DNA from 3 places in the Paenibacillus terreus genome. Region 3 is predicted to be linked to each of the others. Evidence: predicted binding sites of a transcription regulator. Region 3 holds the regulator's gene; each other region holds the start of a gene.
What was found. The regulator LexA, encoded in region 3, represses DNA repair genes until DNA is damaged. The targets are predictions, from matches to a motif close to CGAACATATGTTCG.
Positions count from the first base shown of each region.

Region 1 (4,276 bases), on a different contig from region 3:
AAGCGTATGCTTCCGAAGTGCGTTTTTTCAAAACGCTGGAGTTGGATGAAGATAGGGGCTGAGGAGCGGAGCGTTCTTGGGGTACGTGAGCACCTGAAATGTTTCTGCAGGAAACATGCTTCGGAAGCATCCGCTTAGGCCCGGCTGAATTCAAGATTCGATGTCGAGTCCGCTTCCTGATTGACTTCGTGATCAAAAGATGACTTTTTGAACTACCTCTATAAAGAATGTCAGGGGAGAGTGTGCTGTGAATTTACCCAACAAAATTACACTGGCGCGGATTTGCCTTATTCCGCTTATGATGATCTCTCTGCTGGTGGAATTTGACTTCTATCCCGGCCCGCTGCAATGGGGATCATTCAGCCTGCCTTTCAACCAGCTGCTTGCCGCGCTTATTTTCATTGTGGCCGCAAGTACGGACGGTATCGACGGATACCTGGCCCGCAAACACAACATGGTGACCAATTTGGGCAAGCTGCTTGATCCGCTGGCGGATAAGCTCCTGGTTACGGCAGTGCTCATCTCCCTTGTGGAGATGGGGAAGCTGGATTCCTGGGTAGCCGTAGTGATTGTAAGCCGGGAGTTTGCCGTTACCGGACTGCGGCAGATTGCGCTGCTTGACGGCTCTGTGGTGGCTGCGAGCAATTGGGGCAAGCTGAAAACGGTCATACAGATCGTGGCGATCGTGGCTTTGCTGATCAACAACTTCCCTTTTGTCTTTATGGGAATTCCGTTTGATCAAATTTCGATCTGGGCGGCTGCTTTCATTACCATTTATTCAGGGTATGATTATTTTGTAAAGAATAGGCACCTGCTCCGTTCCTCCAAAGCTTGAGCACAGGCTTTCTGTGTTTGAAGATGAATGCAATAGGATGGCCTATTGCTTTTTCTTTTGGAGCAGCGGAAAGATACGATATGAATTGATATGGGAGGCAACGATATGAAAGCGGAAATCATCGCAGTAGGCACCGAATTGTTGCTCGGGCAAATTGTGAACACAAACGCCCAGTATTTATCCCAGGAGCTGGCGGCGATCGGGGTTGATGTCTATTTTCAAACCGTGGTAGGAGACAATATGACACGCCTTCAGGAGGCGATAAGAACGGCGCAAAGCCGGGCGGACATTATTCTGTTTTCCGGCGGGTTGGGGCCGACCCAGGATGATCTGACCAAAGATGCCATCGCTGCCGTGCTGGGACGCGACCTGCATATCGACAGATTATCAATGGATAAGGTCGAAGGTTTCTTCAGGGATCGCGGAGTTGAAATGACGGAGAACAACCGCCGTCAGGCCTTGACGATTGACGATGCCACACCGCTGAAGAATGAAACCGGGCTGGCTGTGGGCAATGCGCTTGTGCAAGAGGGGAAATATTATGTTATTTTGCCGGGTCCCCCCAAGGAATTAAAGCCGATGTTCGAACAGGAGGCAAAACCGTGGCTTCTTCAGCACGCATTGGGCGGCAGTGAAATGGCAATCTATTCTAAAATGCTTAAGTTTGCCGGCATCGGCGAATCTGCGCTTGAAACGAAGCTGATCGATCTGATTAAGGAGCAGAGTGATCCGACGATCGCCCCTTACGCCAAGGAAGGGGAAGTGACGATCAGGGTGTCTACGAAGGCGGCGAGCGAAGCAGAAGCGCTTATCAAGCTGAATGCGGCCGAGGTTCAGATTCAGCAGCGTCTGCCGGAGTACTTGTATGCGAGTGAAGATGTGCCGCTCGAAAAAGTCATTGTGGAATGGATGGGCAGACTGGGGCTGACGGTTGGAGCGGCGGAAAGCTGCACCGGCGGTCTCGTCATGGAGATGCTTACATCCATACCGGGCAGCGCTACGATTTTCAAAGGCGGCATCGTTTGCTACTCCAATGAGATCAAGAAGAAGCTGCTGAATGTGCCCCATGATTATCTTGAGGGAGAGAACAGCCCGGGAGCGGTGAGTCCGGAAGTGGCGCAGGTGCTGGCAGAGCAGGTCAGAATGATCATGGACAGCGATTTCGGGCTGTCGGTTACCGGCGTGGCGGGTCCCGGTTATTCCGAGCTCAAGCCGGTAGGGCTTGTCTATATCGGGATCGCGGAGCGGGGCAAGAAGACAGAGGTTCATGAGCTGCGCCTGAACGGCAACCGGGAAACGATCCGCATCCGCTCGGCCAAGGCCATTCTGTACAGACTGTGGCGCCGGCTTGTTGAAAATGAAAAAGAATGATATAATCTGAATCATACGGAAGAACCGTGGCAACAAAATTGCCAACGGTTCTTTTTTTGTCAAAGGAAGTGGTGCGGCTTCTTTTTCTCATTGAAATGGTCCGATCCACTATTGTCGGATGTTATCAGACTACGTAAAAAAACGAATGTATGTTCGAAAAAATGCTTGGCAAACGTGTCCAAACAAGGTATTATAATAATATAAACAATGAAGGATGTGAGCTAATTGTCAGATCGTCGTGCTGCGCTGGATATGGCGCTCCGTCAAATAGAAAAGCAATTTGGTAAAGGTTCAATTATGAAGCTGGGTGAATCGACTCACATGCAAGTAGAAACAATTCCCAGTGGATCGATTGCTCTGGATATTGCGTTAGGAACCGGCGGCTTTCCGAGAGGCCGAATTATTGAAATATACGGACCGGAATCTTCGGGTAAAACGACAGTAGCGCTGCACGCGATTGCTGAAGTACAGAAAACAGGCGGACAGGCTGCCTTCATTGATGCGGAGCATGCCCTGGATCCTTCTTATGCCAACAAATTGGGCGTTAATATTGACGAGCTGCTGCTCTCCCAGCCGGACACGGGTGAACAGGCTTTGGAGATTGCTGAAGCGCTTGTGCGCAGCGGTGCAGTAGATATCATTGTCATTGACTCGGTAGCGGCTCTCGTGCCGAAGGCTGAAATCGAAGGTGAAATGGGAGATTCGCATGTGGGTTTGCAGGCGCGTCTGATGTCCCAGGCTCTGCGCAAGCTCTCCGGTGCCATCAACAAATCGAAAACCATTGCGATCTTCATCAACCAGCTGCGTGAGAAAGTCGGCGTTATGTTCGGCAACCCGGAAACGACGCCAGGCGGCCGTGCTCTGAAGTTTTACTCCACAGTCCGGCTGGATGTGCGCCGTGTGGAAAGCTTGAAAATGGGCAACGACGTTGTGGGTAACCGTACCCGGATTAAAGTTGTTAAAAATAAAGTGGCCCCTCCTTTCAAACAAGCCGAAGTGGATATTATGTACGGGGAAGGCATTTCCAAGGAAGGCAGCCTGCTGGATATGGGTACCGAGCTTGATATCGTTGATAAGAGCGGCGCTTGGTATTCCTATGAAGGGGAACGCCTTGGTCAAGGTCGTGAGAACGCCAAGCAGTTCCTGAAAGAAAATCCGAACCTGACGAATGCCATTGAACAGAAAATCCGCGCTGCAAGCAACCTCACTACGACAGTTGCAGCTCCGAGCGCTGAGGATCTTGCGAAGGAAGCCAAAGAAGAACAAGAACTGCTTGAGCTTGAATAATAATCATATGGATTAAAATGGCGTCCTGCTCGATCAGCAGGACGTTTTCTTTTGAGCTAGAAAAAAGGTAAGTCAAGAAAGGGTCTTTGAGGAATGAAGCATGAGCCGACGGAAGAGGAGCATAAAATCCAGCAGGGCATAGAACATTTCCCGGCCGATGAGGAACTCGAAATTACCAGGGTAGAGCAGGGGAAGCGCCGCATGCGGGGCAGGTATATTATACATTTCGGACCGTATTCGCTGTCTGTTCTTGAGGATGTCATGATCAAATACCGTATGACCAAGGGGTCGGTTTTCAATAAAACCGAGCTGTCGGATATTGTCATGGCAGATGAGAGACAGCAGGCATATGTGATGTCACTGCAGTATTTGGCACGCAAGCCCCGTACACGTCAGGAGCTCTCAAGGCGTTTGCTGGAGAGAGAACTGGAACCGGCAGTCGTAGACGAAACCCTGGTACGTCTGGAGAAGGAGAAGCTGGTGGACGACGGGCTGTATGCGAGACAGTGGGCACAGCAGCGCATCTCCGGCCAAAGGAAAGGGAAATTATGGATCAGGCAGGAGCTGCAGCAAAAAGGAGTGGACAGGTCAATTATTGCCGAGGCGCTTGGTGATATCAGTGAAGCGGAAGAATGGGAGAGCGCATTGCAGGCAGGACAGAAGAAATGGAATCAGACTCGCGGTGAAGCGAGCGAAAAAAAGCGCAAAACCTATTCATATTTAATGAGGCGAGGCTATTCGGGCGAAATAACCAGAAGAGTGCTTCAGTCATTGCTGCGTGGT
Region 1 covers NZ_JBHIRX010000001.1:438,690-442,965, forward strand. Annotated here, with positions in the region: gene pgsA (CDP-diacylglycerol--glycerol-3-phosphate 3-phosphatidyltransferase) at 248-835, shown strand; gene ACE5KN_RS02060 (competence/damage-inducible protein A) at 941-2,206, shown strand; gene recA (recombinase RecA) at 2,432-3,493, shown strand; gene ACE5KN_RS02070 (regulatory protein RecX) at 3,587-4,276, shown strand, end outside.
Region 1: the regulator LexA is predicted to act here: its motif matches at 2,349-2,362, upstream of recA (recombinase RecA).

Region 2 (4,276 bases), on a different contig from region 3:
GATGCCACCATGCGGGTGTAAATCTCCCCCGCGCAGCTCTTCCAAAGTCAGCCGGGCTTGTCCATGTGCCAAGAGAGATGCCGTTGAATGTGAACTCAATATCCGAAGGCCAATAATCTCTTAAGCCAGGAGCTTCCGAAGCAATCTCCATTGAGATTTCGATAGCGTTCGCGGTTTGATCGGCAAGCAAATAGTTAGGCATTTTGTATTCAACATAACCCCACCCAAACCACAGAATGGCGGCATGAACCCGCTCGGGATCGAGAAAGTAGCGCGGGTCATCCCAAACTCCGATTTCTTTCTCGCGCGTACCGAGTCCGCAAGTAGGATGGACTTCAAAAGCGGTGTAGTGACCGACTGAAATACTCTGCTCGCTGATCTTCGTGGTGTGGCTGGCAGACGGCAGCTCAATCTCGATGTTTTTTTGTTTGAGGAAACACATTTTGTGTGTTCCCCCGCCCAGCCGCACCCTGCGGCTTCCGATGAGCCCGGCTTTTTCGAGTTTTCGGATGTGCATGGTGACGATAGAGGGACTGAGCTCCAGCCTATCCGCAATATCCTTCACATTCATCTCGTTATCGGCAATGAGACTCATAATTTTCCATCTGACTTCGCTCGCCAACGCTTCGTATAACGGCATAAATTGGGATTCCCCATTCGCTTTTATGATCATCATAGTCTCCTGACCGCATTTATTGAAATCACATATATATAAATTTAAAAGATTTAACATGAACCATCAAGCCTAATCCATTGCAAGGCTTTAAACGATGGTGTTTAATTTCCTTAGTTACCGATCGCATTAGATTTATATAATTATGAATTTATGAAAGAGGTGGAACTATGAAGTACAATAACCCGGTCATCAAAGGATTTTATCCTGATCCCAGTGTATGCAAAGTAAAAGATACCTATTATCTGGTCTGCAGTTCCTTTCATTACTTCCCCGGCGTTCCGATTTTTGAGAGCAAAGACCTCATTAACTGGAAGCAGATCGGTCATTGTCTAACCAGAGAGAGTCAGATTCAACTCGGCAAGGTGGGCAGTTCCGGCGGAGTTTTCGCTCCCACGATCCGGTACAACAACGGGAGATTCTACATGACCACGACCAACGACACCACTCATCAAAATTTCTATGTATGGACTGACGATATTTATGGTGAATGGTCTGAACCGATCTATGTGGATCAGGGAGGAATCGATCCTGATTTGTATTTTGAAGACGGAAAGGCATTCTTTATGAGCAACGGGAAAGACGATTACGGGATTGGCGGGATTGCTCAGTGTGAAATTGACATTGAAACAGGCGGCAAGCTATCGCCAAGCCGTTCGATTTGGCGCGGAACAGGCGGACGATATTTGGAAAGCCCACATATGTATAAAATAAATGGCCGTTATTATCTAATGGTGTCTGAAGGCGGAACGGAATATGGCCATATGGTCACTTATGCACGGGCAGATTCGATCTCAGATCCGTTCGAAGCCTATCCGAACAATCCGGTACTGACCAATCGAAATCTGGGCGGTTATGAGGTACAGGGGGCTGGCCATGGCGATCTGATTCAAGATCATGATGGAAATTGGTGGATGCTGCATCTGGGCTTCCGTCAAATCGGCCGCTGGCTTACCTATCATCACCTTGGCCGCGAAGTTTTCCTGACACCGGTTACTTTCGGGGAGGATGACTGGTTTACGGCAGGACATAACGGCACCACCCTTACCAGCTTTGAGACCGACCGCATCCCAAGCCATGTCGTGCAGCAAGAAAAAAAGACCTTTACTTTCGAAAACACGGAATGGAATCTGGACTGGTGTTATCTCCGTCATCCTGTTGCGGAGAATTATATGTTAGAGTTCGATAAGGTAAAGCTTAGAGGGACCGGAGTTACCCTGGATATGCCGGAATCCCCGACATTTATAGGCATTCGCCAAAGGGACTTCAACGCGGAAATCTCTTGCGATGTACAGCTTGCAAGCGGAGAAGCCGGCATCACGCTCTATATGGATGAAAATCATCATTATGATTTAGCAGTACGTAAAGATGAGAATGGTTATAAAGTGATCGAGCGCCTAAATATCGGCGATATTAAATCCGTTGAACATGAAGTGGACTTGGGAAGTGAGAACCATGCTGCTCTGATGATACGGGCAAGTCATGAGCGCTATAGCTTCCTCATTCACGCAAACGGGAAAGACATCCTCTTAGGCACGGCTCAAACCAGATACCTTTCATCTGAAGTTGCGGGAGGATTTACAGGCGTGCTCATCGGTCTATATGCCTCTGGGGAAGGCTCTATGGCTGAGTTTTCAAAATTTAAGTGTGATTATCTTTAAACCTCTCCTTAAACGAATACCTGGAAAAATGTAAAGCCGGTTACTCAGGATTAACCTGGGAATCGGCTTTTTGATTCGGAATTTTTTTTGCGAAAAGCGGTGTTTTTTCCATATTCGTCTTGATTACCGCTCATATGTTCGGTTAAAATAAGAACAAACAAGAACATAGGTTCCTGTCAGTGTGACTATGATAAAAACTCAAATAATCGAAGGCGGTGACTAGATATGATTACTGCAGTCGTTACGAAAGAAGATTTGGCTTTAATTAAAAATTACTTGCTCCTGCTGTTTATTCAGAAGGTTTTTGAGCGGGATAGTCATATATTGGAAGACAGCGGTGTGCTGAAAACACCGGATTTATATGTAGAACTCGTCAACTCCGGAGCAGACCGAACCGGTATTCTGATGTCCGAGGTCAAGCATGAGTTCAGGAAACGCGGTATCGCTGTTCATCATATCCGGCAGAACGAATCCGCTGTGCAAGCGTCATACATTTGCGGTGACTCCGAAGGTGAAATCAGTATCCCGATGCCTGAATTCCGTCAGGAAATGTATGAACGAATGCGGGCCTACCTGGGATTGTCAACCTCCCTGCCGGTCACTTCGGTGTCCACGGGAGTTGAACCATACAGACGCATCGAGCCATCCCGCTATATCGGACGCCGTTCCCGGCAGGCTGCAGCCGTGTCCGCCTCACCACAGCGTAGACCTTTTCGCCGCCCTGCCGCTGCAGTGGCAAGAGGTTAATATATCAAGAGCAGGAAACCCTAAGAGATTTCCTGCTCTTTTAGCATGCTTCTACAAGGAGGCATCATTCTGTTCCAGGTCCAGGGTATCCGGACGGGGTTCCTTGAACGGCTGCACTTTATAACTTCTACTGAGCTTCACGATTCTCCGATTCGGTCTGCGAATCAGCACATGCTCTTCATCCCATGCAAGCACGATACCAACTACATCATTTTCCTTCAGGGCGTCCCGGATCACCCGCACCTTCTCTCCCGAAACCCGGTAGGAATCCAACAGTTCATCACTGATCATTGACTCACCTTCTCTCTCTTTGCTACATCAAGTCCTATGAAAAAGAGACCTAAATGTTCAATCATTTAGGCCTCACTTTTGTGATATATGGAATGCCGACTAAGCAACAATTGTCCTGAATGATTAACGGTTAACGCTGTGCATGCTCTTTGCTGTCGTTCTTCTCAAACCAGAAATCAAGCACTTTTGCAGACAACACACGTTGTTCTACATACGATACCTGATGAGGAGTAAACTGTTCCTTCCAAGGAAATGACAGATCCTCGCACAAGTTAACGAGTGTCAGTAATTCAGACCAGGCTACATAACGCTTATACCAGAAAAACTGAGGATGCTCGATCATATAGGGATACAGATCATCAAACTCTGTATGCTTACAATCCAGGGCACGTTCAAAATGAGTTTTTGCCGCCGCCAACTTTTCCAGAAAGTATTGCTCCGTCAATTGTTCTTTCCCCATGTTGCTGCCTCCTCTCCCTAAAAACCTTAACTACATTATAAGCGATATCCCCTTCGTTGCAAAGGTATTGCCATAAATTAGGTCGGGAAATCGGAGAAATGTTACTATTCGGCAAACTGAACCGTTCCATCAGATAATGATGCAATCCGCACAAGCGATTCAATCCGGATTCCCTGCTCGCGAATGGTGCGTGCCCCTGCCTGAAAGCATTTCTCGACAACCACGCCGAAGCCGGCCAGATGCGCGCCGGAACGCTGAATAATTTTTACCATTCCCCTGGCCGCATCACCGTTGGCTATAATATCGTCAATAAACAGCACCCGGTCGTTCTCATGAATAAATTGCCGGGACAGCATGATGTCTGTTACGATCCCCTTCGTAAAGGAAGGCACCCGCTCGGAGAGCGCATCAGGATCCGCCAGCAGCGTCTTCTTGCGCCGGGCA
Region 2 covers NZ_JBHIRX010000001.1:128,797-133,072, reverse strand. Annotated here, with positions in the region: gene ACE5KN_RS00645 (ArsR/SmtB family transcription factor) at 1-670, opposite strand, end outside; gene ACE5KN_RS00640 (glycoside hydrolase family 43 protein) at 844-2,334, shown strand; gene ACE5KN_RS00635 (YhjD family protein) at 2,560-3,081, shown strand; gene ACE5KN_RS00630 (hypothetical protein) at 3,133-3,372, opposite strand; gene ACE5KN_RS00625 (hypothetical protein) at 3,503-3,832, opposite strand; gene ACE5KN_RS00620 (xanthine phosphoribosyltransferase) at 3,937-4,276, opposite strand, start outside.
Region 2: the regulator LexA is predicted to act here: its motif matches at 2,462-2,475, upstream of ACE5KN_RS00635 (YhjD family protein).

Region 3 (4,276 bases):
TCCTTTGTTTCGGCTTCGGTCAGGCCCTCTCCTTTTGCTTTGCGCGCCAGCTCATTAATGCGCGCCACCAAGCTGTCAATATCCAAATTTTGTCCCCTCCAAATACGCAAAGATATTATACACTTTGACACGTTAAAAAGAGCTTGTCAAGGTTCCCCCGCAAGCTCCGTTCCATTCGTTCATATTCGTCATAATCCCATATGTTGAGAACTATATATATGATTCGGCTGCAGCAGGCAAACCCTCAAAATTCCGGCAGCAGCAGCACATCTCCTGCCCTGATTCCGGAGCTTTCGAGCCCGTTGATCCGAATAATTCCTTCTATATAAACTCTCGTATCCATGTAGTCCGGTTTATGTTCTTGTGCAATTCCCCACAGCGTGTCCCCCGTAAGCACAACCACCTTCTCATTGGATGCATGCAAATCGGACGAACCTGCAAATACTGTAAACAGGCCGGCAAAAGAAATCCAGAGCACAATTACGGCAACGAATAAACGAAGCATGCTGATCAGTGGACTACTGTTCTGCCCTGCGGTTCTACCGCCCGTGTGTCCACCCTGCGCCACGGCCGTATTATATATGCTTTGATAGGAGCTGTATTTTAACATGTTAACAACCTCCAAACATTTGTTCTTGTTTATTTCGAGAACACTATAACACGAACACATGTTTTGTTCAAGCGAAAATTAGAACACAGGTTCCCTATTTTTAATATTTCCTGATTTCACGAGAAAAACGTAACTGTAAAAGCCCGGTTTACGGCTATACAGCTTACTGAACAGCTGATACTCTGCCTCTGCAAATTGTTTGCCGACTTTCAGAACTTATGTTTGTACGAACGGCAGTTCTATGTTATAATTTTCCCAAACGTTACTTAAATGGGGTTGATGGGACATGTCTAAGATTTCCAGCAGACAGCAGGCAATTTTGGAATTTATACGTAATGAGGTTCGCTTAAAGGGATATCCTCCCTCTGTAAGAGAGATTGGGGAGGCGGTCGGACTTGCTTCCAGCTCTACTGTCCATGGACATCTTGACCGGCTCGAGAAGAAGGGGCTAATCCGCCGGGATCCCACCAAGCCGCGGGCCATTGAGTTGCTTGGCCAGGAGGATTCGGATCAGACACATATGTTCAACTACACGGTAACCCGGGTTCCGGTGGTCGGCAAGGTAACCGCAGGCCTTCCGATTACGGCTACGGAGAATATTGAGGATTATTTTCCACTGCCTCAGCAATTTGTTGGTGATGACAAGATGTTTATGCTGTCTGTTGTAGGGGACAGTATGATTGAAGCCGGCATCACCAACGGGGACTTTGTTATTGTAAGACAGCAGCAAACGGCCAATAATGGAGACATCGTCGTGGCGATGACCGAGGATGACGAAGCAACTGTGAAGACCTTCTACAAAGAGAAAGATCATGTTCGGCTTCAACCCGAGAATCCGAAATACGAACCGCTCCGCTTGACCAAAGTCAGCATACTGGGCAAGGTAGTCGGTTTGTTCAGGGATTTCCACTAGACCATCTTAGACCGAACACACCCCTGCATTTGTGCGATCCAGCATAAATGCAGGGGTGTTTCTGTCTATCTAAAGTTAAACTAATAACTGATTGATTCTGCTTCTGTGCGAATGCTGATGAATGCCTGCCGTCAGGCAATTGTCCAGTCAAGCGCGGCTAAATGGCATATGTTATATCAACATATCCGAAAGGAGTTGTCAGTATGTCTTTTTATCCAACAGCAGGACCCATCGTCTACCCTCCAATTCGATTCGTCAATGATCGCTATTATCCAACGGTCGTTCCGGTAGTTCACCCCATTGAAGTGATCAACCGTTGCCATCCGGTTGCAGTTCCGCATCATGTATTTCCTGTATCCGTGAGAAACGACCCAAGCTGCTACATCTGTTCTGTCGGCAAAAAAAGAAGAGGCCGCTAAGCAGCCTCATGCAACTGTGACTATTCACACCCGAAAGCCTTGGCACTCCAAGGCTTTTTTCCGTCCAAACTTCATTTTTGTACGTTTTTTCCCACCTAAAAAGGTAAAGCCCCCAGCGCTGGCACGCCAGGGACTCTCTCCCTTAGTATAGAGTCAAATACTGATCTCTCTCCCATTGGTGTACCTGAGTGCGGTACATATCCCATTCGATCTCTTTGAGCTCGTAGAAATATGCAAGAGCGTGGTCGCCAAGCGCGTCGGCAATGACTTCGCTGCGCAGCAGCTCGCCAAGCGCCTCTTTCAGATCAGCCGGCAGGCTGGCGATCCCTTCTTCCACCAGTTCCTCTTCCGTCATAACATAAATGTTGCGGTCGATTGGCGCTGGCAGTGAAAGCTCGCGCTTGATACCATCCAGACCTGCTTTAAGCATTACAGCCAGCGCAAGATAAGGATTGGCGGCAGGGTCCGGATTGCGAACTTCAACACGAGTGCTCAGACCGCGCGAAGCCGGTATACGGATCATCGGGCTGCGGTTGCTTGCAGACCAGGCCACGTAAGAAGGTGCTTCATAACCAGGCACAAGACGTTTGTACGAGTTCACAGTCGGGTTCGTAATTGCCGCCATGGCGCGGGCATGTTTCAGAATACCGGCCATATAATGGCGGGCTGTCCGGCTCAGGCCGAGCTTGTCATTTTCATCATAAAAAGCATTCTCGCCGCCCTGGAACAGCGATTGATGGCAGTGCATACCGGAACCATTTACACCAAATAACGGCTTTGGCATGAACGTTGCATGCAGGCCATGCTGTCTAGCGATCGTTTTCACCACAAGCTTGAACGTTTGAATCTGGTCGGCTGCTTTAATAGCGTTGGCATATTTGAAGTCAATCTCATGCTGCCCAGGAGCCACTTCGTGGTGGGAAGCTTCGATTTCAAAGCCCATCTCTTCCAAAGTCAGCACGATTTCGCGGCGGCAGTTCTCCCCCAAGTCTGTAGGAGCGAGATCAAAGTAACCGCCTCTGTCATTCAGCTCTTCGGTCGGATTTCCTTTTTCATCGGTTTTGAACAGGAAGAATTCGGGTTCAGGCCCCACGTTCATGGACGTAAAGCCCATTTCCTCCGCTTCCTTCAACACCCTCTTCAGAATGCCGCGCGGGTCTCCGGCAAAAGGGGATCCGTCGGGCATGTAAACGTCACAGATAAGACGCGCAACACGATCCGTGGCTACCCAAGGGAAAATGACCCAGGTATCCAAATCAGGATATAAATACATATCGGATTCTTCGATACGCACATAACCCTCGATCGAAGAGCCGTCAAACATCATTTTGTTATCCAGTGCCTTCTCAAGCTGGCTTACCGGAATTTCCACGTTTTTGATCGTTCCGAGCAAATCCGTAAACTGCAGACGGATAAAACGCACATTCTCTTCCTGCGCAATGCGGAGAATATCTTCTTTAGTGTAACTCAAGTGTAACCTCTCCTTTTATCTGTTATGTGTGGACGATATTCAAAAGGACTTTACATCAGAAGCAAGATCATTGCCTCACTTATTATTAAAAAAGCGTGAAAGCTCCCCTTGAATGAGCGATACCTGTCCCGGCCGCTTGCCTGCTACCAGCTGCTGCTTCAGCAAACGATGCAGCTGCGTATCGGACAGCTCGCGGCGCTTGACCTCCGTATCGGCCGTGATGACCGTCGCTTCCTCGGATTCCTTGCTGACAGGGTTCATCACCTGCTTGATTCCTGCTATATTTACACCTTTTTCGATCAAAGCTTTAATTTCTAGCAATCGTTCCACATCATTAAAGGAAAACAACCGCTGGTTGCCTGAGGTCCGCGCCGGAACGATCAGGCTGTGCTGCTCATAATAGCGAATCTGTCTTGCGGACAAATCGGTAAGCTTCATCACAATCCCTATCGGGAACAAGGCCATATTTCTGCGAATTTCGTCACCCATCGTTTCATCAACCTTCCAGTGATCTTTTCTACTGACCCCATTGTACATTTACCTGATGTAAAATGTCAACGGCGTGTTAGGTAAACTCACAGTAAATTACGATCCTTCATCGTTTGCAGGGCCTTCAATACGCCAAATTTGACGTGCGAGTACGTTAGCCCGCCCTGCATATAGCCGATATACGGCTCCCGAATGGGCGCATCCGCGGACAATTCCAGGCTGCCTCCCTGTATGAAGGTGCCTGCCGCCATAATAACAGGATGCTCGTATCCCGGCATATCCCATGGCTCCGGCACCACATGGCTGTCTACGGCGGCAGCCTTTTGAATCCCCTGCACAAAAGCAATCAGATGCTCCGGTCCGTCGAAGGAGAC
Region 3 covers NZ_JBHIRX010000005.1:261,586-265,861, reverse strand. Annotated here, with positions in the region: gene ACE5KN_RS12375 (DUF896 domain-containing protein) at 1-86, opposite strand, end outside; gene ACE5KN_RS12370 (LysM peptidoglycan-binding domain-containing protein) at 245-610, opposite strand; gene lexA (transcriptional repressor LexA) at 897-1,523, shown strand; gene glnA (type I glutamate--ammonia ligase) at 2,085-3,413, opposite strand; gene ACE5KN_RS12355 (MerR family transcriptional regulator) at 3,489-3,902, opposite strand; gene ACE5KN_RS12350 (methionine gamma-lyase family protein) at 3,989-4,276, opposite strand, start outside.